4 regions of the Methylobacterium sp. WL64 genome follow, and region 4 is predicted to be linked to each of the others. Evidence: riboswitches for the same ligand, from Rfam matches in the RefSeq annotation. Region 4 holds a riboswitch; each other region holds the start of a gene.

Region 1 (3,203 bases), on a different contig from region 4:
GCGATCAGGTCGAACGCCGCCTCCTCGCACATGACCCGGACCGTGACGTTCGGCATCGAGGCCGGCATCGCGACGCGGACGGAACGCGTCCAGGCGCGCTCGTCGGCCTCAATGACGACCGTGCCGGCCTCCGACTCGACCGGACGGGACGCGATGCCCGGTGCGGACCACGTCACGCCGTCCTGCGAGAACAGGATGGCGCCCTCCGCGACCGAACCGCCCTCCCCGCACGGGATCCCGACAACGGACCGGACCGGGAAGCGGCCGCCGAGGTCGAGGTCCAGCCAGGTCCTATCCGCCTCGACAACGCGCTGCGGGGCGCGGCCGGACGCGAGATCGACGAGGGCGGATGTCGGGGCGTCTTCCGGGGCCATCGTGTCTCCGAGGCGGGCTGGACCAAACGCGCCGAGGTCGGGGCCGGAGGGCGCGCCCGGCGGTGCCCGTATCGAACCCGACGCGTCAAGCCCATGGGCGCACCGCGAGGGCGCCCGACCGATTCATTCTCCCGTCTTGGTCTTGAGCAGCAGGATCTCGATATCGCGCTGCGGGACGAAGTCCCTCATCACCGTCTCGAAGGTCGTCGGGCCGGTCTTCTTCACGTTGGCCCCGCAGAACGAGACCAGGGTCGTAGGATCCCCCTTGTCCACGACCAGCTTGAACTGGCCGATCGGGCCAGCCCAGTTGCCGCCGGAGCTGATCACGTGGGAGAGGGACCGTTCGTAGGCCTGGAACGCCCGGCTGCCGTCGGCGCTCGACCGCCGGTACAGGGCCTGGGCCACCCGCTCGAAGGTCGGGTCCGTGCAATATCGGGTCGCGTAGTGCGCCTTCTGCGCCGGGTCGAGGTTCGGCCCGCCGTAGGACAGGCTCGCGAGACCGCCGAGGCTCGGGACGTAGCTCTGGCGCACCGCGATCTCGCGCCCGGCGGGAAAGACCTGCCGGCGCCAGAATTTCGACTTCAATGTCCAGAGCGGGGCATCCGCGATCGTCCCGTCCTTGTGCTCCTGCCGCTCCAGGATGCCGGCCGCGATCAGGTCGCGCCGCTGGCGCTCGCCGAGGCGGCGCAGGGCCGCTTCCGTCGCCGCGGTGGTTGGCACGAGCGGGATCCCCAGCGCCTTGAGCCGAGCGGTGATCTCCACGGGCGGTGTATCGCTCCGCATCAGGAACGCCCGCTGCTCGACCTGCGATTCGACAGGCTCGCCATCGACCGCGGACTGGAACTTCAGGAAGTTGTCGTGCGCCGGATCGGGGAGCGAAACCAGCATCTCGGAGTCGCCGGTGATGTCGGGCATTGGGAACGCGATCGTGGTCACGATGTCGGAATCGGTCAGGTTGCGGAACCGATAGTCGATCTGCACGGCCTGCTCGGAGAGGTACAGATCCTCGGCCGCGAGGGCGATCGTGTCGGCCTTTTCCAGGACGAGCCCCCCGGCGATGAGCGCGGCGGTGCTGTCGTCGGACCGGACCGGAAGGGACGTGGCCGCCAGGACGACGAGGGCCAGCGACAAGGTACGCATCGACATCAACGCTCAAGGGTTCGAGAATCGGACATGGGCCGGAATCGTCCACGCCGGCCGTTACACGGCGCCGGTGCCGCGGGCCAAGCGCCGACGGCGGTCGCGACGCGTCGAAGTCCGTCCCGCCGATGCGTTTCGACACTCACGGCCACCGCCCGACCCGCATATCCGTGCCGTACCCCAAGAGTCCGAAACGATTCCGCCGGGCCTCCGTTGTGCGAGAGCTGTCATGCGTCTACAACGATGGCGTGACGGTGCCCCGGAGACGGGGTGAAAAGGGAATGCGGTGAGGGGTACGAACCTCGAAACCGCGGCTGCCCCCGCAACTGTGAGCGGCGAGCGTCTGCCAGTAGGCCACCGGAGCGATCCGGGAAGGCGGCAGGCGCGCCGAGCCGCGAGCCAGGAGACCTGCCGTCACGATGAGATCCCGCAATGCCGCCGGTGGGGCGGTTGGAGACATGTTGATGACCACCTCGACCCTCGCCCCCATCGCCACCGGCACCCGCGCCGGAGAGCGTCCGGTTGCCGTCGCGCTCGCGGCCTTCCTGGGCCTCGGCCTCCTGTTCATGGCGGGCTTCTCGCCGGCGATCGCGCTGCACAACGCCGCGCACGATTTCCGGCATACCCAGAACTTCCCCTGCCACTGACGCCCCTGGCGCAGGGATGATCATCCGGCTTCTGTCGGCGGCCCTGGCCGCCGGCTTCCTCGCGGCCGCCGTCGTGACCGGCCTCGAGTTGACGCTGACGTCGCCGCTGATCGTGGCGGCCGAGCGCTATGAGACCAAGCAGACGCACCAGGCCGAGCGCAGGCTCCCGATCATGTCGGCTCAGGTCGTGCTGGCTCATGCGGGGCACGATCATGGCACACCGGACGCCGCACCCGAGTGGCAGCCCGGCGAGGGGTTGCCCCGGATGGCCTTCACCGCTCTGGCGACGCTCGTGGGCGGGGTCGGCTACGCCCTCCTGCTCGGTGCGGTGATCTTGGCCTGCGGCCGTGAGCCGACGCGGCAGGTCGGTGTCGCGTTCGCGATCGCGGGCTTCGCCAGCGTCGCTCTGGCCCCGGGCCTGGGATTGCCGCCGGAATTGCCGGGCAGCGAGGCGGCACCGCTCGCCGCCCGTCAGGCCTGGTGGGTGATGACCGCCGCCGCCACCGGGATGGGCCTGTACCTGATCACGGTCCGGCGCTCGCTGATCGCGATCCTGGGCGGCCTCGTGCTGATCGTGGCGCCGCACGTCGCCGGTGCGCCGCAGGCTGCGGAGGTGTCCTCGGAGCTTCCCGCGGCACTCGCGGCGCAGTTCGTGGCGCGCTCGCTGGCGATCAGCTTCGTCTTCTGGATGCTGATCGGCCTCGGCTTCGGCTGGGCCTGGCAGGCTTTCGGCCGTGGAAACGCACGCGGGACGGTGCATGCCTGAGGCCGTCATGCCTGAGACCGTCCTTTACGTTTGTACGACCTGTCGCCGCCCGGGCGACGATCCGGACGGGCCCCGGGCCGGCGCGCGCCTGCTCGAGGCCCTGCGCGCGCGCAACACGTCCGGGCAGCTGCGGATCGAGGGGGTCGAGTGCCTGTCGGTGTGCAAGCGGCCCTGTTCCGTGGCGGTCGTGTCCGAGACCCGCTGGACCTACGTCTACGGCGATATGGACCCGTCCGAGTCGGCGGCGACCATCCTGGACGGGCTGGCCGCTTACGC
Region 2 (3,203 bases), on a different contig from region 4:
TGGCGCTTTGCCTGCCGGAAGCGACATGCACGATGAACCGGAGGACCGTGGTGACGGAACTCGGGCCCGACCGGAACGCCGCCCGGGTCGAGGATCGCGACGGCATCCTGTTCGACCTCGGCCTCGGCCTGCTCGCCGTGGATGCCTGTGTGCGGGTGCGCGATCCGGAGGCCGTCGAGCGGCTGCGGGCCGGCGTCGGCATGCCCCTGTTCGACCACGCCAACCCCATTGGGCCTCATCTCGTCGCCATGAGCCCGCACCGGGTGTTCCTGGCGCGGGTCGGGCGCATCGAGGTCTATGCCCCAATCCCCGGGTCCGGCGGTACCAGTCCTGAAGGTCCGCATACGCATGTGCTGCCCAAGCTCCTGCGCGCCGGTCGGACCCATGCCGCAACGACGCCGATCCCCACGGGCTGGGTCCCCTGCGGCGGCCTGCACCCGGCGCACCCCTACAAGGACATGATGGGCGACCGCATCGCCTTCGACGCCGGCCGCTACGAAGCGTTCCAGGCGATGCTCGACCATTGGGGTGATCCGGAACTCGTGGCGATCAAGCGCGGCGGGCCCGAGGCGCCCGGCGGCACGGTGTCGACCCGCCACGCCCAGGGCGCACGGCGGGTCGCCGAGGCCCAGGCTCGTTACCTACGGGGCGAGATCATCGAGGGCTCGGCGAGCGACGACGAGGATGCGGAGGCGACGGCCTGACCGTGACCCGGACGGTGCCCGGCAGGAATCGTCCGGGGGCACCGCAGAGGGTGATCGGCCTGATCGGCTGCCCGGGCGCGGGGAAGACGACCTACGCCCGCCGCTTCGACCCTCTCGACGGCTGGGTTCACCTCACCCTCGACGACTTCCGGCAGACCCTCTGGCCGCCGCACCGGCAGGTCTACTGGGAACTCAGGCAGGGCTCACATGACGATGCGGCCCGGGACCTCCTGCACCGGGTCAAGGAAGCAGCCCTGGATGCCGCCCTGACGAGCGGCTTCAGCGTGGTGATGGCGGACACCCATCTCACCAGATCTGTGTTCGAGCGCGAACTCGGGATCGTCGCCCGACACGAGCTCACCGTGGAGTGGAAGGTGTTGGATGTGCCATGGGAGGTCCTGAAGGCCCGCAACGCGGAGCGTGGTCGCGTGGACCCGTCGCATCGCCAGCCGGATGAGGTCCTCCGGTTCACCTACGAGGTTTTCCAATCCCCGGACGCTTGGTGGCGTAGCTTGCCGCCGGAGCAGGTCGAGGTCCTGACCTGACGGACGCAGCGAGCGATCCGTGTTCCCAAGTGTTGCCGGCAGGGCATAACCTCTCGTGTATTGCACTCGGTCCGTTGACGGGCATGGGCGTCGGCATGTTAGCTCGGCCATGACGGTTCCTCCCCGGAGGATCAAAAGGGAACGCGGTGCGGGGGTAGCCCCAACGCCGCGGCTGCCCCCGCAACTGTAAGCGGCGAGCCCTTCGCCACCGACGTCACTGAGCGGCATCGCTCGGGAAGACGGTGAAGGGCGATGACCCGCGAGCCAGGAGACCTGCCGTCAGTCGTGGTCACACGCGAGACACGCTGGGCGGGGTGCCCCGGCGGGTGCGGAAGCATGTGCGTTGCGCGTGGTTCGGCCTCGTTCGCGGTGACGTGCCACTGCCGTCGCCCGAGGCCCATCAACGTGTCCCGTTCACCGTCCATCCCGCTGATGTCCGTGCTGGCCCTGTCCTGCGCGATCCCCGCCGCCGTCGCCGCCCAAGGGGCGCCCTCTAGCGAGACCGCCGTGGTGCTCGATGCGCTCTCGGTCGAGGGGACCCTCACCGCCACGCCGACCTACCGGGTGCCGGAGCTCTACAGCGGCACCAAGACGATCACGCCCCGCCTCGACCTGCCGCAGCAGGTCGACGTAATCCCCCGGGAAGTCCTGATTGACACAGCCGCGACCCGCGTTGAGCGCGCGCTCGACTACGTGCCCGGGGTCGGAAAGCAGAACGATTTTGGCGCCCAGAACCTCGCCCTGTACTCGGTGCGCGGCTTCGCAACCCAGGATATCTTCCAGAATGGGTTCAACATCGCCCGCGGTTACAACGGCGCCCCCGACACCCAGAACGTCCAGTCCATCGAGGTCCTGAAGGGCCCGGCCGGCGCCCTCTATGGCCGCAGCGATCCGGGCGGGACCGTGAACATCCTCACCAAGCAGCCCGTAGCGCGACCCTTCGTCGAGATGGGCACCCTGTTCGGCAGCTTCGGCACCGCCCGCACCACGGTCGATGCCGGCGGTGCACTGAGCGAGGACGGCAGCGTGCTCTATCGCTTCAACGGCGCGCTCGCCCGCCAGGACAGCTTTAGGGATTACGTCGACGGCGACCGCGTGCTCCTGGCACCGGTGGTGAGCTGGCAGGTCACGCCCGATACCAAGATCACGTTCGAGGCGCAGTACCTGCGCAACCGTCAGACCTTCGACCGCGGCACCGTCGCGGTGAACAATCGCCTCGGCCTCGTCCCGCGCTCGCGCTTCTTCGGCGAGCCCAGCGACGATTCAGTGTCGGAGGCCGGGATCCTGCAGGTGCGGTTGGAGCACGCCTTCAACACCGACTGGCATTTGCGCGTCGCCACGCACCTCAACACCGGAAGCCTCACCGGCCTGCAGACCGGCGCGACCGGGATCCTCGATGACGGGCGCACGCTGCTGCGCGAGTTCCGCCAGCACGACTTCACCTGGGGCGTCGCCATCGGCCAAGCCGAACTCGTCGGCCGCTTCGAGACCGGGCCCATCGCCCACACCTTGCTGCTCGGCCTGGAGCACGAGCGCTACAACAGCACCGAGAACCTCCTGCGCTCGACCCCGCGTCTCGACCCCTTCGCCATCGACATGTTCAACCCGGTCTACGGGCAGGCCAAGCCTCCGTTCACGCGCCGCTACAGCGCCAGCGAGAACGTCGGCAACACGGCGGTCTACCTCCAGGACCAGATCGCGCTCAGCCCGGAATGGAAGCTGCTGCTGGGCAACCGCACCGACTTCTACAACCAGACCTTCCGGGACAAAGTCGCGAACGAACGGACCGAGCAGGACCGCACCGGCTTCTCGCCGCGGGCCGGCCTCGTCTACCAGCCGCTGTCGTTCCTGGCACTCTACGGCAACGTCGCCGCCTCGTTCCGCCCCAACACTGGCTTCGACAGCGCGTCCCGGCCCTTCGCGCCCGAGACCGGGTTCGCCTACGAGGTCGGGA
Region 3 (3,203 bases), on a different contig from region 4:
GGCGGCGAGAGCGTCACCAACACCGTCGAGGGCCGCGAGCGCTACACCGTCAATGTGCGCTACCCGCGCGCCTTCCGCTCCGACCCGCGCTCCATCGCCTCCGAGGTTCAGGTGCCGATCCCGGGTGGGGGCACGGTACCGCTCGGTGAGGTCGCCAAGGTTCAGTTGAACCGTGGCCCGACCCAGATCCGGACCGAGAACGGGCAACTCGCGGTCTTCATCTACGTCGACGTCGCCGGTCGCGACCTTGGGGGCTACGTCGCCGAGGCGCGGGCGGCGGTCGCCAAAGAGGTGAGCCTGCCGCAGGGTACCCTCGTGCAGTGGAGCGGTCAGGTCGAGTACCTCGACCGGGCGACGGCCCGGCTCAAGGTCGTGGTGCCGCTGACGCTGCTGATCGTGTTCCTGCTGCTGTACCTCAACTTCCGTCGACTGACCGAGACCCTGATCGTGATGCTGTCGCTGCCGTTCGCGCTCGTCGGCGGGGTCTGGCTGATGTGGTGGATGGGCTTCAACCTGTCGGTGGCGGTGGCCGTCGGCTTCATAGCACTGGCAGGCGTCGCGGCCGAGACCGGGGTGATCATGCTGGTCTACCTCGATCATGCGCTGGCCGAGATCCGGGCCGGATGCGACCGCGCCGGACGGGCACTCACCCGTGCCGACCTGCGGAGGGCCATCATGATCGGCGCGGTGGAGCGGGTGCGTCCGAAGGTGATGACGGTGGTCGCCATCATGGCCGGGCTCCTGCCGATCCTGTGGAGCACCGGATCGGGCTCTGAGGTTATGCAGCGGATCGCGGTCCCCATGATCGGCGGCATGGTCTCGTCGACCGTCCTGACCCTCGTGGTAATCCCTGCGGTCTACGGCCTGGTGAAGGGCTGGGGACTGCCGCGGTCCGAACCGAATGCCATCGACCCCGAGGCCCGACTTGTAACGTTATGAACACACAGGGCGGAAAACCCCGAAGTGACATTGACGCTGGGCCATTCCCTTAGGTCCTGTATGTCCGACGGTTCCTCCCCGGAGGATCAAAAGGGAACGCGGTGAGGATGAGGTCCGAAAGGGCCTTCCCGAAGCCGCGGCTGCCCCCGCAACTGTAAGCGGCGAGCCCATCATCAACACGTCACTGGGTCTTCGGGCCTGGGAAGACGATGAGAGGGCGGTGACCCGCGAGCCAGGAGACCTGCCGTCAGTCGTGGTCACACGCGAAACGCATCGGGCGGGGTGTCCTGATGGGTGTCGAAGCGCCCGGCTGCCCTAACGGCAGGCAAGCGCCCAGGCCTCGTTCGCGGTGACGTGCCACAGACGTCGCCCGAGGCTTGTCCCGTGTCCTTTCCTTCCCGAACCGCGTGCTTGCGCACGCTCGCGCTCGCCTGCGCCGCCCTTCCCGGTCCCGTGCTCGCGCAACAGGCCGCCGCCCCCTTCGCCGATGTCCCGCGCGGGGCCGAGGCGGCCGTCACGCTCTCCGAGCTTTCCGTCTCCGCCACCGGCGTGCCGACGCCCGTCGACCAGGTCGGATCAAGCGTCACCGTGCTCACCGCCGCCACCCTGGAGGCCCAGCAGCGCCGCACCGTCCCGGATGCCCTCCAGCAGGTACCGGGCCTCAACGTCGTGCAGACCGGCGGCCCGGGCGGTCAGACCTCGGTGTTCATTCGCGGCTCGAACTCGAACCACGTGAAGGTGCTCATCGACGGCATCGACGCGACCGACCCGTCGAACCCGAACGGCTCCTTCGACTTCGGGCAACTCCTGACCGACGACCTCTCCCGCATCGAGGTGCTCAGGGGTCCCCAGAGCGGCCTCTATGGCAGCGACGCCATTGGAGGCGCGGTCTCCTTCACGACGAAGCGTGGCGAGGGACCGGCCAGGGCCACCGCGCGGAGCGAGGGCGGCTCGTTCGGTACCTTCAACCAAAGCGGCAGGATCAGCGGGTCGGAGGACGGCTTCGACTATTCGGTCTCGATCCAGCACTTCCGTGCGGCCGCGACGCCGGTGACGCCGCCGAACCTCGTCCCGCTCGGCCGGGCGATCCATCCGAATTTTTACGACAACGAGACCGTCTCGGCGAAGTTCGGCTACCAGTTCACCGACACCTTCCGCATCAACTCGGTGACGCGCTTCATCAATTCCCGCCTCCTGTTCACCGGCACCGACTTCAGCACCTTCCCGGCCTTCCCGGCGGCGTTCCGGAGTGCCGCCGACGTGCAGCAGGTCTTCACCCGCAACGAGGCCGAATGGACGCCGTTCGCCGGCTTCCACAACCTCTTCGCCATCAACTACTCGAACCTGTTCAACAGACAGCAGGGCCCCCTAGACCCCCTTGCCACGCCGGACGCGACAACGGGCCTGGGCGAGCGCACGCGCTACGAGTACCGCGGGGACTACCAGCTCTCGCCCGGCAATCTGATCCTGTTCGGCGCGCAGCGTGACGACGAGAGCCTGTCGACCACCGACCCGAGCCCGTTCGGGGCCGGCAACCTGCGGGCGAGGAACGGCAACACGGCCGGCTACGGGGAGGTGCAGCTAACGCCCTTCGAGCGGGCGGCGTTCGTGGCCAACATCCGCCACGACGAGAACGACGCGTTCGGGCCGGCCACCACTTTCCGCGTCGCGCCGAGCTACATTCTGCCCTTCACCGAGACCCGGATCAAAGGTAGCGTCGGCACCGGCTTCAAGGCGCCGACCCTGAGCCAGCTGTTCCAGAGCTTCCCGGCCTCGAACTTCTTCGCCAACCCGAACCTCAGGCCTGAGGAGAGCCTCGGCTACGACGCCGGCATCGAGCAGCCCCTGGGGGACCGCGTCCTCGTCGGCGCGACTTACTACGCCAACGACTTCAAGAACCTCATCACCTCGAACGCGACGTTCACCTCGAACGAGAACGTCGGCCGGGCCGAATCGTACGGGGCGGAAGCCTTCGTCGCTGTCCGGTTCTCCGATACCCTTACGGGCCGGGTCGACTACACCAACACGGTGACCAAGAACGAGATCACCCACCAGGAGCTCCTGCGACGGCCCCGCCACAAGGGCAGCGCGACAGCCTTTTGGACCCCCCTCCCGGGCCTGACCGTCAGCGGGACCGTGATCGTGCTCGGCCACTTCGTCGACGGCAACCGCGACTTCTCGGTGGCCCGGCTCAAGAACCCGGGCTTTACCCTGGTCAACTTCGCGGTGAACTACGACGTCAGCGAGACGGTGAGCGTGTTTGG
Region 4 (3,203 bases):
GCGGGCGGCCACGCTCGCAGCGGGATGGACACGCGCTGCGAGCGGGTGGTGCCGGGGCGCAGGCTTGCGGCAAGGGGAGGGACCCGCGCCGGAAGCGCGATCCGGATCCGGCAAGGCCGTTCGGATCGTTGTGCGCAGCGCTAACGCGTCGGCGCAGCCGGGCCGGCCGCGTAGCTCGACACCGTCGGGGGCAGGGCGGCGGGCGCCGGCGTTTCCGCCTTGGCGGCGCGGGAGTTGCGCTTCTCGTAGAAGGCATTGCCGCCGGCTACGGCCACGTAGTGCATGTTCGTGTACGGGAAGTGGTGGCCGGCCGTGTGGAAATACATCGCCTTCCCGACCTTCGGGTGACGCTCGCCCGCCAGCACCGCGTCGGCGGCATCCGCCACCTTTTGGAGGTCGCGGTCCTGCATCGGCTTGGTCAGGACGCCGGGGGCGAACTGCCCGGGCTGCCCGACCACCGCACAGATGCCGCCCGGGAAGATCGCGGCCTCCATCCGGTTCATGACCACGGTGCCGACGGCCAGCAGACCGGATTCGTCGCTGCGGTTCGATTCGAAATACATGGCCCGGCCGAGGCAGTCGCGCTCGGCGTCGGTGACCACCATCGACGGCTTGCGGCCGAGGATCGATCCTGTGGTCAGGGGTGACGCGGTGTTGCACGCACCGAGGCCGCCGGCGAGCGCCAGCGCGACCAGCCCCGAAACGGTCTTGATCCTCTCGCTACCCTGCATGCATCAGCGCTCCGTCCTCCGGCCTCGGGGCAGGGCGATCGCCCTGCCCGGCGTCGCCACTCTCGATCGTTGTACGCGCCAAGCTTGTGTGCACGTTCGCGGCGAGGATGTGGCGGGCCGGCATGCGTGGATCGCCCCGAACGCCGGTCGGCCCGCGCTGGCGGACCACGGACAGCCCTGGAACGCGGCCCCTCGCGGGACGGACCGGAGCCGCAGCGGGAGCCGCAGGTCCGGGCGGAAAAGCTTCGCGATACCATTAGCGTAGCATCGCCCGGAGCCGTCCGGGATCGGAGGGACGAGTCCCCCGGTCGGCGGCCTCGTTCGGCTGGAACGAGAGCCGGCCGAGGGCCCGGTGTCATCCGATAGACACACACGCCGCCAACCGGTGCCGGGACGTTGACGGGACCCAAGCCTTGGCTCGAAGGTGGCCGGGACGGTTCCCTTCGGGGATCAAAAGGGAACGCGGTGAGGGGTCTTCCCCGAATCCGCGGCTGCCCCCGCAACTGTAAGCGGTGAGCCTTCTCGTCACCACGTCACTGGGCCGCCTCGCCCGGGAAGACGACGAGAGGGCGGCGACCCGTGAGCCAGGAGACCTGCCGTCAGTCGTGGTCACACGCGAAACGCGCTGGGCGGGGTGTCCTGGCGGGTGCCGGGACGCCCGCGCGAGCGCGGTCGGCGCGGCCTCGTTCGCGGTGACGTGCCACTGCCGTCGCCCGAGGTCCCGTGTCCCGTCCTGTGCCGCGCTTGACGCTCTCGAAACTGGCCGTGCTGACGGCCCTGGCGCTGCTGCCCCCGGCGGCCTCCGCCCGGGACGGATCCCGGCCGAGCCAGGACACCGAGGCGACGCTCGACGAGATCTCGGTCACCGCAGAGCCTTCCGGGGCCCCGCGGGGCGGTGCCGCCGCGAGTGCGGGCTATGTCAGCGGCGTGACCGGCATCGGCGGCCCGCTCCTGCCCGTGGCTTCCGCCAGCGCGGGGGTGATCACGGGCGCCCAGCTCAACAGCCGGCCGGTGACGCGTCCCGGCGAGGTGCTGGAGGCGGTGCCGGGCCTGATCGTCACCCAGCATAGCGGGGAGGGGAAGGCCAACCAGTTCTTCCTGCGCGGCTTCAACCTCGACCACGGTACCGACATCGCCCTGTTCCTGGACGGCATGCCGCTCAACATGCGCACCCACGCCCACGGGCAGGGCTATGCCGACATCAACTTCCTGATCCCCGAACTCGTCGGCGCGGTGGAGTTCCACAAGGGGCCGTACTTCGTACGCGACGGCGATTTCGCCTCCGCCGGCTCGGTGCGGATCGACTATCTCGACACCGTCCAGAAAAACCTCGCGCTCACCGCCATCGGCAGCTTCGGCTACAAGCGCGCGCTCACCATCGCCTCGACCCCGATCGGGGACGGCAACCTCCTGGTCGCGGCCGACGCACAGGTCTACGACGGTCCGTGGGTGGTCCCGGACGCCCTGCGCAAGATCAGCACCGTCGCCCGCTACAGCCAGGGCACGGCGCTCGACGGCTTCTCGGTCACGGGCATGGCCTATGCCAGCCGCTGGACCGCCACCAACCAGATCCCCGAGCGGGCCGTCGCTCAGGGGCTGATCGGCCGATACGGCACGATCAACCCCACGGATGGCGGGGATACGAGCCGCCTCTCGCTGTCCGGCCGCTTCAGCAGCACCGACGACACAGGCGTGACCCGGGCCTCGGCCTACGTGATCCGCTCGCAGCTCAACCTGTTCAACGACTTCACTTATGTCCTCAACGACCCCGTCGCGGGCGACCAGTTCCACCAGCTCGACCAGCGCATCATCGGCGGCGGCGAGGCGCTGCACATCTTCCAGGGCGCGTTGTTCGGGCGTCCGATGGAGAACGAGGTCGGCGTGCAGACCCGGACCGACAGCATCCGGGTCGGGCTGTTCAACACGACGAACCGGCAATACCGCTCGGGCGTGCTCGACGATCGGGTGCTGGAGACGAGCGGGGCCTTCTATTTCGACAACCGGGTGCGCTGGACCGACTGGCTGCGCACCAGCCTCGGCTTCCGCGCCGATTGCTATGATGCCCGCGTCGCCTCGGACACGCCGGCCAATTCGGGCCGGGCCCGCGACGGCATCGTCAATACTAAGCTCGGCCTGACCCTCGGACCGTGGTTCGACACCGAGTTCTACGTGAATTACGGCGGCGGCTTCCACTCGAACGACGTGCGCGGGGTGACTGCCACGGTCGATCCGGCAAGCCCCCTGTTCAACATCGGCCGCGCGCCGTTCCTGGTGCCCTCGACCGGCTACGAGGTCGGGCTGCGCAACCGCTCGATCGCCGGGCTGGAGACCAGCCTCGCCTTGTTCCGGCTCGACTTCGCGTCCGAAAACCTGTTCCAGGGCGACACCGGCACCACGGAGCCGAGCCGCCCGACCCGGCGCTTCGGCGTCGAGTGGACGAACCGCTACGCGCTGACGCCGTTCCTGTCGCTG

Evidence for each region. Region 4 has a riboswitch for cobalamin ahead of FV242_RS08100 (TonB-dependent receptor). Riboswitches for the same ligand answer to the same signal wherever they lie in the genome.
Region 1: it holds a riboswitch for cobalamin, as region 4 does, so the genes downstream of both, FV242_RS08750 (CbtB domain-containing protein) here and FV242_RS08100 (TonB-dependent receptor) in region 4, are expected to answer to the same signal.
Region 2: it holds a riboswitch for cobalamin, as region 4 does, so the genes downstream of both, FV242_RS05995 (TonB-dependent siderophore receptor) here and FV242_RS08100 (TonB-dependent receptor) in region 4, are expected to answer to the same signal.
Region 3: it holds a riboswitch for cobalamin, as region 4 does, so the genes downstream of both, FV242_RS05965 (TonB-dependent siderophore receptor) here and FV242_RS08100 (TonB-dependent receptor) in region 4, are expected to answer to the same signal.

Annotation. Positions count from the first base shown of each region.
Region 1 covers NZ_VRVA01000012.1:23,866-27,068, forward strand. The annotation lists gene FV242_RS08740 (coagulation factor 5 8 type domain-containing protein) at 1-374, opposite strand, end outside; gene FV242_RS08745 (DUF4424 domain-containing protein) at 498-1,520, opposite strand; cobalamin riboswitch at 1,750-1,945, shown strand; gene FV242_RS08750 (CbtB domain-containing protein) at 1,979-2,161, shown strand; gene FV242_RS08755 (CbtA family protein) at 2,178-2,927, shown strand; gene FV242_RS08760 (DUF1636 domain-containing protein) at 2,935-3,203, shown strand, end outside.
Region 2 covers NZ_VRVA01000007.1:86,091-89,293, forward strand. The annotation lists gene FV242_RS05985 (hypothetical protein) at 1-704, shown strand, start outside; gene FV242_RS05990 (AAA family ATPase) at 755-1,249, shown strand; cobalamin riboswitch at 1,346-1,545, shown strand; gene FV242_RS05995 (TonB-dependent siderophore receptor) at 1,655-3,203, shown strand, end outside.
Region 3 covers NZ_VRVA01000007.1:79,840-83,042, forward strand. The annotation lists gene FV242_RS05960 (efflux RND transporter permease subunit) at 1-939, shown strand, start outside; cobalamin riboswitch at 991-1,203, shown strand; gene FV242_RS05965 (TonB-dependent siderophore receptor) at 1,351-3,203, shown strand, end outside.
Region 4 covers NZ_VRVA01000011.1:16,159-19,361, reverse strand. The annotation lists gene FV242_RS08105 (cell wall hydrolase) at 141-731, opposite strand; cobalamin riboswitch at 1,149-1,347, shown strand; gene FV242_RS08100 (TonB-dependent receptor) at 1,587-3,203, shown strand, end outside.